2 regions of the Ensifer sp. 4252 genome follow, and region 2 is predicted to be linked to the other one. Evidence: riboswitches for the same ligand, from Rfam matches in the RefSeq annotation. Region 2 holds a riboswitch; the other holds the start of a gene.
The links. A riboswitch is a leader RNA that binds a small molecule or an ion and turns the genes downstream of it on or off. The one in region 2 is predicted to bind glycine.

Region 1 (5,308 bases), on a different contig from region 2:
GGTATGGCTCAGCCAGCCTGCAGTAGAGCGGGGTCGTGCGGATGCTTTTGATCTTCATGAAACGAACCTCATTGGTACAAACGAAAATGATACCGCGCCGCGTTGTTCACAAAGACCCGAATCCACTAACGGGCTAGCGAAAAGACCAAACGTGATACGGACATTGACCACAGGCGGAACTGGCGGACGCCGAGGCGCTCGCGCATCTCTCCCACGCCCGCTTACTGCGTCTCTCGTAAGTGAGCAATTCACCGCCACTCCACCGGCGGTCCACGGATGAATTTACATTTGTAATCCGGGAAAAGTCTCTTCTATCTTAGCGACACTTACCGCGAAGTTCGGTTAATTTTTCCCGATATCCTTTGAATATCGGCACTATCGACCGGTAAAGGCGGTTTCGTTGAGGCGGGCGGTTCTCCTCGAATATCAGCGAAAAGACGTGGGAACGAGTCGGCGCACTCGCATTGGGGTTGGCGGTGATCGTTTGAAGCAACGAAAGATGCACCGTCTCCTGATGCCTTCGACGAAACCACAATCAATGGGACGACGAAAAACGAAGGGCATCGGGGCTCCCGAAAAAGCCAGGCAATCCGCCGGTATGTAGGAAAACCGTGCGCTCTCCGGGCCGAACGACACCGTCGCGCACAGCTGCCATGAGGCCCGCGAAGGCGCGGCCCGTGTATGTTGGATCGAGAACGATTCCCGCCTGGCGTGCCACCATTTTCAACGCATGCTCCACTGGCTCTGTCAGGTGTTGGTAGCCTTGCCCAACCTGATCCAACACAATTCTCAATGGTGCGCTGAACTCCTCCTGCCTCATGTCCGAGAGCAGCCTCCTCACCCGGGTCTCCGGATCAGAAACGGCGCCCGTGTCTACTCCATGAACGCGATCCGAACCGAGGGCGTGAACAAGACCTGCCATTGTGCCACCCGATCCAAGCGCGACAAAAACGTGCTTCAGATCCGGCGCTTGTTGCATGAGTTCCTCCCCGCAATCCGCATAGCCCAAGGCAGCCACTGCGTTTGTCCCGCCGAACGGCACATACCCGACAGGCGAAGCACGCTTTTCAAGGCTGCGGATTTCCTCGCTCGCACGCTCTTCCAGTGCGGGAACATCGACGTCCCCGGCCCAGACGATTTCCGCTCCCAGCAGGCCGTCGAGCGCGAGGTTTCCGGTACTTTGAGGCGGTGGGTCTCCGGCTAGCACCAAACACACTTTCAAACCGAGCCTCGCCCCTGCCGCGGCGGTTAATCGCGCGTGATTGCTCTGGGCAGCTCCGACCGTTACGACAGTCTTGGCCCCGCGCGCGACTAAATCAGCGAGTGTATACTCTAGTTTGCGGATTTTGTTGCCGCCGCCAGCAAGGCCCGTCAAATCGTCTCTTTTGAACCACAGGTCGTCTTCGTCCAGGCCCAAGGCCAAAGAAAGCCTAGGTAACGGCTCGAGCGGAGTGGGCCAATCTTCGAGTTTGATCTTTGCAGGCTTCGACATTTTTCCTCACTTAGACAGTTTGCACGATTGAAACAAAAGCTCCAGATGGCTCCGCCCACCCCGGTCGCCCCTTGCTCGCGACACGACCCTTCAACTAAAAGGGCGTTGAATCTGCGCCTATGGAGGGAAGCCTCTCTGGCTCCCCTCCACGATGTGTGGCAGAGTTTTCGTTTGCCGCCTAAGCGGCAAACGACGTTTTTATCTGCTCCCCAATGATTTCGGCCGTAGCGCACGATAGGGTCCAACCCAAATGTCCGTGCCCGGTGTTGTAAAACACATAGGAACGCCGGCCTTGGCCGACATGAGGGAGCATGTTGGGCATCATCGGCCGCAAGCCGCTCCAGGGAACGACCCGACTCGTATCTATTGCGGGAAAGTGCCGGCGCGTCCAACGAACGAGGGGCTCTATCCGATCGGCGCGGATGTCGAGATTCAGGCCATTGATTTCCGCTGTTCCCGCGACACGGAAGCGATCTGGACCAAGTCGGCTGGTTACAATCTTCGCATTGTCATCAAGAAGGCTGACCCAGGGCGCATTTTCTCGGCTTTTCGGGCCATCCAGGTGCACCGTGATCGAGTAACCCTTTACCGGATAAACGCTCACCCTATCGCCCAGCATTGACGCGAATTGCCGGCTGGCGACACCGGCGCAAATGACAACCCCGTCAACAGCTATCTCCTGCAGACCTGCTCCTCCTTGGCTTCCAACTGAGGACGACCACCGAACGGTGGTACCGCTTCCATGCGGCCGAAAACCCACGACATTCGCATCAAACTGGAAAGTCGCACCCTTCCCCAGGCAAACCTTCGCGAGCCCGCGGCTGAACTTATGTATGTCTCCAGAAAAGTCTGACGGAGTGAAGAAGCCACCATAAAAGTCGCCCGTAAGTGCGGGTTCAATGTCGCTAATTTCGGAAGGCGTCACCGACCTACGATCGAGCCCGGCCGCGGTGAGGAGACCGTTGACCTCCTGTGCGTGGCGAAAGCTTTTTTCGTCACGATAGAAGTGGAGAATACCGCGCTTCTCCAGATCGAATTCAATGCCCTCTTTCTCCGCGATATCGCGCATATGGCGCCGGGCCTCGATCGCCAATTTTGCAGTATCTATAGTATTCGCTTTATAGTTTGGTACAGCCGCTATGAACTTAGCGATCCAGCTGTACTTTGCCCAGGATGGTTTGGGGTTGAGCAGAAGCGGAGCATCCTTTGATAGCATCCATTTCATACCCTTGAACAAGGTGGACCAGTGATTCCAAACCTCTGCGTTGCTGGCCGAAAGCTGGCCGCCGTTAGCAAATGAGGTTTCCATCGCAGGGTAGCTTTGACGGTCGAATACTGTGACCTTGTACCCCCTTTTCAACAGGGAATACGCCGTTGTTATGCCAGTAATACCGGCGCCAATTATGGCTACGTGAGGCATGCTATGTCTCCTTGGACAGTTTCGTGAGGCCATCCGGCCTGTTACGTCCCCATCTGTCCTCGGTACCTGAGAGCTTCCCGTATTAACGGTATCCCCTTCGGTGGGCATTGCTGCCACTCTCCAGATTTTCCAGCCACACGGTCCTTTTGCCTGAGAGTTTCTTGGGGAATTGCTCCGTCGGCGCCGTCCCCGGTCTCTCCCGAGTGGCTTATAGGAAATTCATTGTTCTCCTCTGCGGACGCGGCATCGGCGTCTACACTTCTCCCAATGGCATTTGCTAACACAGGGGATGGTAAAGTAAAGCTGCTTTCTCAAGCTCCCGGCTACCAAATTCGAGGCGCGGCTCAATGCGTGGGTGGGAAGGACGCCCTCGGCCTTGTACTGGCGGAACTATGGCGAAACCGGAGCATCAGGCGGAAAGCGCTTGCCCAGGCTCGCCACGATTTTGAAATCGTCTATCCCAAACCCACGAGTGATATGGCCTCACTGGAGTGCTTGTTGAGAAACACAGGAGGCGTCCTAGCGGATGTGTTTATAGACTGTGGTTCGCGACAGTTTGAGTATGCGCGCGGTTTTTGAGATGTTCTCGCCGGTCATGCGAAAAGTTGAGCGGATCTCGCGGCATTTGTTGCTATCAAGGGGGTGGGATTGGCAGCTGACACAGGTATCCTCGTCCCGAGTTGCGCCTGAGGCGATGTTATCGAATGAATGCTCATCAACATAGTCCATGTGGCGGCGAACGAGCGCACGCTGCAATGTCGCCTTCAGTTCACGGATATTGCCCGGCCAGGAATGCATGGAGAGACGCATAATAGCCGCGTCGGTGATTGGCGTGTCGGGTGCCAACTCATGCATTAAGTGCCTGACGATACCAGCGAAGTCCGCGCGCGCCTTCAGCGCCGGCAGGCGAACTGTATAGGCGTTGAGGCGATACAGTAGATCGGCTCGAAACAGCTTGGCTGTCACCATTTCTTGCAGGTCACGGTTTGTTGCCGACACGATCTGAACATCGACTTTGCCGGTCTTCTGTCCGCCAATCGATCGCACCTCCATACTGTCGAGAAAGCGCAGGAGCGAGGTCTGGGCAGCGAGCGGGATGTCCGCGACCTCGTCGAAAAACAGCGTTCCTTTGTCGGCGGCGCGCGCCAGGCCAGGCGAGCCATCGTTGCGTGCATTGGTGAATGCCCCGCGCTCATGGCCGAAGATTTCGGCAATGAAAAGGCTCTCTGGCAACGCACCGCAATTGACCGCAACAAACTCGCCTTTCCGGTTGCTCAAAGTGTGCACATGCCGCGCCATGAGTTCTTTTCCGGTCCCTGTTTCACCGGTAATGTGAACCGGCATTCTCAGAGTTGTCGCATCGGCAATTTCCGACATGGATCGCTTGATCACCGGGTCGTCGCATACGAATTCGGGAGCGCCCACAGGGCGCACAAGAGAAGGCAGTCTGGCAGCGGGCTTCGCGTCGATCACCGCCTTGCGCAGACCAATCTGGCGGCAGACCATGAAGACGCCGCTTCCAGCTTTGTCCCGGATGCGGATCACGCCTCCATTGAGGAGCCCATCCATCGCCGCACCAAAGCCTGCTTCAAACAGATCGTCGAAGTGATTGCCAATGATTGCCGGAAGGCCAGCCAATAGTGCCGTCCCGGGCCGATTGAGCGAAATTACGGCCCCCTCCCGCGATACGGACAGCAGGCCGGCCGATAAAGTATCGAGATACTCCACGCGTGGGTGGAAAGCGAAGATGAAGCTCTCGGCGCACTCCTGGTAGATGAGCCCGTTTTCGATCTGCGCTGCCGCCATGCGTACGAGCGCGTGCGTATGCTCCTGCCTCGCTTCATTGGCGCAGGAGGCATCCAGGAGGCCGATCGTCACCCCGCGGGAGTTGAGGATCGGGGCGGCCATGCAGCTCAAGTGACCATGGCAACTGAAATAGTGCTCGCGACCGTAGATGGCGACGGGTTTGTGACTTGCCGCAGCCAGTCCGAGCGCATTGGTGCCGCGCAGGCGTTCGTCCCAAAGACTGCCCGGTATGATCGCGCGCCCTGCAGCACTTTCCGCGAAACGCTCGTCGCTGATTGTGTCGAGCACGACGCCCTCGGCGTCGCCAAGGGCAATCATGAAGTTTGAACCAGCAATCTGCGAATGAAGAAGCTGCATTTCGGCAAGCGCCAGCCGACGCAGTGCCGCAGTCTTCTCGCGGCGAACGTTGACATCGGCGAATGGAATAACGCTGCTGCGCGGCTGCGAGCGTGGATCAAGCCCCAGATCCCGGCATCGCTGCCAGCTGTCGGCCACGACAGCCGGCAAGCTGCCCACCGGTAAACGGCTGCCACCTTCGAGCGCGCTGCGAGCACGATCGATCCCTGAAAGATGCTGCATGTCTCCTCCTC
Region 2 (5,308 bases):
CCACGGCAAGCACGGCATCGACCTTGCCGGCCTTCTCGAAGACGAGCGTCACAGGCACCGTTTCACCCTCGGCAAACGGCTTCGAAACCTGCATGAACATCAGATGCAGGCCGCCGGCCTTGAGCTCCACGGTCTCTCCGGCGGGGATGGCAACGCCGTCGTCGAGCTTGCGCATCTTCATCACGTCGTTTTCCATCGCCATTTCGTGGATTTCGACGCGACCGGCGGCTGGGCTCTCAACGGCTACGAGACGATCATCAGCGCTGCCGCCATTCTTGATCGTCAGGAATCCGCCGCCGACCTTGGCGCCCGGCAACATCGCCTTGGCCGCGCCGCCGGAGATTTCGAGGTCGCCCAACTTGACCGGCTGGGGTGCTGCAATATGGCCGGCATGCTCGTCGCCGCCGGCAGCGAGCGTCACCGTCACCGTGGGTGCAGGGCTTTTAAGGTCATGGGCGCTCTGCCCGTCAGCGGCTACCTCGTTCCAGACCACCTTGCCGTCCGTGCCGCACAGCTGGACCGTCGGGAAGGCAAGCACGGTTTCCTTGTCGAAGCCCGAGATCTTACCCTTGACGACAAAGGTGTCATAGAACTCGTCAGGCAGATTGCCGCCCTTCCAGCGGATTTCGACCGGGCCGGACGAGACCTTGTCACCGTGATTGTCATAGGTCTTCTGGTAATCGCCCTTGATAATCTCCACCCCCCAGCCGGGCTTTGGCTGGGGCTTGGCGAAGACGAAGCCTTCGGGCAGCTTCATCTGCACTTCGGTCGTTGCCTTGCCGTCGCAGCCATGCGGAACCTGCAGCACCGCCTTGAAGCTCTTTTCCGATTGCGCGCTGTCGTTTTCGAACGTCGCATGAGCGTGGGCGATGCCTGCTGTTGCAAGTGCAATGCCGAGGGAAAGGCTAAGCGGAAGAGCAGTCTGTCTGGTCTTGTTCATGTCGTACACTCCTGACCACATGCCGGTGGGAGCCCGGTGCTGTCGTGGTCGATGCCGCCATCGCGGCGCATTGAAATTGAATGCGTGTGAAAGCGTTACGACTGGTGGGGAGGTCCGCGCGGCGGCGGCAGAAGGCGCAGGTGCCGGACGATGATTTCGTCTTGCACTGGATGTAGATCGGCGAGCCAGTTGCCGGTCTCGGCGCGTTCGCTGTGTTGCGGTGGCGTCGGCAGGAGGGCAGCGCCCGCAAGCCGGCATGCTTCGCAGACCGGCGCCATCGATTGCGACTTGCCGCTATCGTGGTCGATGCCATCCATGCCGAAGCAGATATCGGCGATGGTTCCGTCGGGGAGCTGGTAGGCTGCGATCTCTCCGGGCGTCAGGCTTTTCGCCATTGCCGGCTTGTGGGCGAAGGACAGGAAAACAAGCGCGAAGGCGGCGACGATCCGCACAGCGATCCGCAAATGTCCTTCGCACTTAGTCATTGTCGTCCCCGGTATCGATCCTGAGTTATCCTCAAGCGGAGGAGAATGCAAAGGCAGAATTGACGCACCCGTTTCCCGCGACGGAAAATCGCTGCGACAAAAATGTGTTTGACCGCGACACCTCCCCCTTGCCAAGTTCACGGGTTCGCCGTTATTTGGAGGCGATCTTGTTGGGAGAAACCGGTTCACTCCGGTGCCGAAGGAGCAACCGCCCCGGAAACTCTCAGGCCAAAGGACCAGCAAGGTGCCGGTAGGACTCTGGAGAGAAGCGTTTTTGCGCTCGCCGAAGGGATAACAATCTCAGGCAAAGGGACAGAGGGGGCTCGAATTTGACGGCGTCTGACGCCGGAAGTGTGAGCCGGCGCGCGTGCGCGCCAGACCTGGAGGCCGGAGTTGGAAGAGATTTCCCATTTGAAACATACGCCGCTGCGTGCGCTGCACCTGTCGCTGGGTGCCCGCATGGTGCCCTTTGCTGGCTACGAGATGCCGGTCCAGTACCCCGACGGCGTGATGAAGGAGCACCTGCACACGCGCACCGCGGCAGGCCTCTTCGACGTCTCGCACATGGGCCAGGTCATCGTTCGGCCGAAGTCCGGCAAGATCGAGGACGCAGCGCTGGCGCTGGAAAAGCTGGTGCCCGTCGACGTGCTCGGCCTTGGTGAAGGCCGGCAGCGCTATGCGATCTTCACCAATGCCGAAGGCGGCATTCTCGACGACCTGATGATCGCCAACCGCGGCGACCACCTCTTCCTGGTCGTCAACGCTGCTTGCAAGGATGCCGATTTCGAGCACCTGAAGAAGGGCCTCGCCGACACCTGCGAAGTCACGATGCTGGACGATCGCGCGTTGATCGCACTGCAGGGTCCCCACGCAGAAGCCGTGCTTGGCGAATTGTGGGCCGATGTCTCGGCCATGCGGTTCATGGATGTTGCCGAAGCCGACCTGCACGATGTTGCCTGCATCATCTCTCGCTCCGGCTACACCGGCGAAGACGGTTTTGAGATTTCCATTCCCTCGGTATCGGCCGCCGATGTCACGCAGCGGCTGCTTGAACACCCCGATGTCAAGCCGATCGGCCTTGGTGCGCGCGATTCGCTGCGCCTCGAAGCGGGCCTTTGTCTCTACGGCAACGACATCGACACCACGACCACGCCGGTCGAGGGCGCGATCGAATGGGCGATGCAGAAGAGCCGGCGTGCAGGCGGTGCTCGTGAGGGCGGCTTTCCGGGTGCGGACCGCATTCTTGACCAGTTCGCAGAGGGCGCCAAGCGCCGTCGCGTCGGCCTGAAGCCCGAGGGCCGTGCGCCCGTGCGCGGTGGTGCCAATCTTTTTGCCGACACCGAGGGCAAGACGCTTGTCGGCAAGGTGACGTCAGGCGGCTTCGGACCCACCGTCGATGGCCCGATTGCCATGGGCTATGTCGACGCCACCCATACCGACAACGGCACGACGGTTTACGCGGAGGTGCGCGGCAAATATCTGCCGGTCGTCGTCGCCGCCCTGCCCTTTGTCAAACAAACCTACAAACGCTGATCAGGAGAGAGCGCAAATGTTGAAGTTCACCGACGAACACGAGTGGCTGAAGGTCGAAGCTGGCGTAGCAACGGTCGGGATCACCGAACACGCGGCCGGCCAGCTCGGCGACCTCGTCTTTGTGGAACTGCCGGAAACCGGCTCCACCTTTGCCAAGGGCGAAACGGCGGCAACGGTTGAATCCGTCAAGGCGGCATCCGACGTCTATTGTCCACTTGATGGCGAAATCGTCGAAGTCAACCAGTCGATCGTCGACGACCCGTCGCTGGTCAACAGCGACCCGCAGGGCGCTGCCTGGTTCTTCAAGCTGAAACTCGCCGATCCGAACGCAGCCGACGCCCTTCTCGATGAAGCGGCCTACAAGGAGCTCGTCGCCTGATGAGCATGCCCAAGGACTTCACCTTTACCGACTACAAGCCGTATGACTTCGCCAACCGGCGTCATATCGGCCCGTCGCCGGCGGAAATGGATGAGATGCTGAAGGTCGTCGGTTATCCGTCGCTCGACGCACTCATCGATGACACCGTGCCGCCGTCGATCCGTCAGAAGACGCCGCTCGCCTGGGGCGCGCCGATGACCGAGCGCGAAGCGCTCGACAAGATGCGCGAAACGGCCAACCGCAACCAGAAGCTCGTATCGCTGATTGGCCAGGGCTATTACGGCACGATCACGCCGCCGGTCATCCAGCGCAACATCCTGGAAAATCCGGCCTGGTACACGGCCTATACGCCCTACCAGCCGGAAATCAGCCAGGGTCGCCTCGAGGCGCTGCTCAACTACCAGACCATGGTCTGCGACCTGACCGGCCTCGACGTCGCCAACGCCTCGCTGCTCGACGAGGCGACCGCTGCCGCCGAAGCCATGGCGATGGCCGAACGTGTCTCGAAGTCCAAGGCGAAGGCCTTCTTCGTCGACGAGAGCTGCCACCCGCAGACGATTGCTCTGTTGAAGACCCGTGCCGAGCCGCTCGGCTGGCAGATCGTCATCGGCAATCCGTTTACCGATCTCGATCCGGTCGACGTCTTCGGCGCCATTTTCCAGTATCCGGGCACGTATGGCCACGTGCATGATTTCACCGGTCTGATCGCCCGTCTGCACCAGACCGGCGCGATCGCGACGGTCGCTGCCGACCCGCTGGCGCTGGCACTCCTAAAGTCGCCCGGCGAAATGGGCGCCGATATCGCCATCGGCTGCACCCAGCGCTTTGGCGTTCCGGTCGGCTATGGTGGTCCGCACGCTGCCTACATGGCCGTCAAGGACGCGCACAAGCGCTCGATGCCGGGCCGCCTCGTCGGGGTCTCGGTCGATGCGCGCGGCAACCGCGCCTACCGCCTGTCGCTGCAGACCCGCGAACAGCATATCCGCCGCGAAAAGGCGACGTCGAACATCTGCACTGCGCAGGTGCTGCTGGCCGTCATGGCCTCGATGTATGCGGTCTTCCATGGACCGAAGGGCATCAAGGCGATAGCCCAGAGCGTTCACCAGAAGACCGTTCGCCTCGCCATGGGCCTCGAAAAGCTCGGTTACACCGTCGAGCCCGACGTGTTCTTCGACACGATCACCGTCGATGTCGGCAAGCTGCAGGGCATCATCCTCAAGACTGCGGTCGCCGAGGAAGTGAACCTGCGCAAGATCGGCGAAACCAAGATTGGCATCAGCCTCGACGAGCGCTCGCGCCCCGTCACGCTCGAAGCCGTCTGGCGCGCCTTTGGTGGCGACTTCAAGGTAGAAGAATTCGAACCGGGCTACCGCCTGCCGCAGCCGCTGCTGCGCACCAGCGAATACCTGACGCACCCGATCTTCCACATGAACCGCGCTGAAAGCGAAATGACGCGCTATATCCGCCGTCTTTCGGACCGCGACCTTGCGCTCGACCGGGCGATGATCCCGCTCGGTTCCTGCACGATGAAGCTCAACGCTACGGCGGAGATGCTTCCGATCACCTGGCCGGAATTCGCCGAAATCCATCCTTTCGTTCCGAAGGATCAGGCGGCCGGTTACCAGCACATGATCGAGGACCTGTCGGAGAAGCTCTGCGCCGTTACCGGCTATGATGCTATCTCCATGCAGCCGAACTCCGGTGCGCAAGGGGAATATGCCGGTCTCCTGACGATCCGCGCCTACCACCTGGCACAGGGCAACGACCATCGCGACGTCTGCCTGATCCCGACCTCGGCGCACGGCACCAACCCGGCGTCTGCCCAGATGGCCGGCATGAAAGTCGTCGTCATCAAGGTGAGCGACAACGGCGACATCGATATGGATGATTTCCGTGCGAAAGCCGAGCATTACGCCGAAAACCTCTCGTGCTGCATGATCACCTATCCCTCGACGCACGGTGTGTTCGAAG

Region 1: it holds a riboswitch for glycine, as region 2 does, so the genes downstream of both, ABIE33_RS18545 (D-amino acid dehydrogenase) here and gcvT (glycine cleavage system aminomethyltransferase GcvT) in region 2, are expected to answer to the same signal.

What each region holds. Positions count from the first base shown of each region.
Region 1 covers NZ_JBNDIU010000009.1:149,594-154,901, reverse strand. The annotation lists gene ABIE33_RS18555 (mandelate racemase/muconate lactonizing enzyme family protein) at 1-58, opposite strand, end outside; gene ABIE33_RS18550 (D-cysteine desulfhydrase family protein) at 536-1,492, opposite strand; gene ABIE33_RS18545 (D-amino acid dehydrogenase) at 1,671-2,912, opposite strand; glycine riboswitch at 3,041-3,124, opposite strand; gene ABIE33_RS18540 (sigma-54-dependent Fis family transcriptional regulator) at 3,432-5,297, opposite strand.
Region 2 covers NZ_JBNDIU010000010.1:219,081-224,388, reverse strand. The annotation lists gene ABIE33_RS19960 (copper chaperone PCu(A)C) at 1-940, opposite strand, end outside; gene ABIE33_RS19955 (hypothetical protein) at 1,036-1,425, opposite strand; glycine riboswitch at 1,587-1,674, shown strand; gene gcvT (glycine cleavage system aminomethyltransferase GcvT) at 1,819-2,958, shown strand; gene gcvH (glycine cleavage system protein GcvH) at 2,975-3,337, shown strand; gene gcvP (aminomethyl-transferring glycine dehydrogenase) at 3,337-5,308, shown strand, end outside.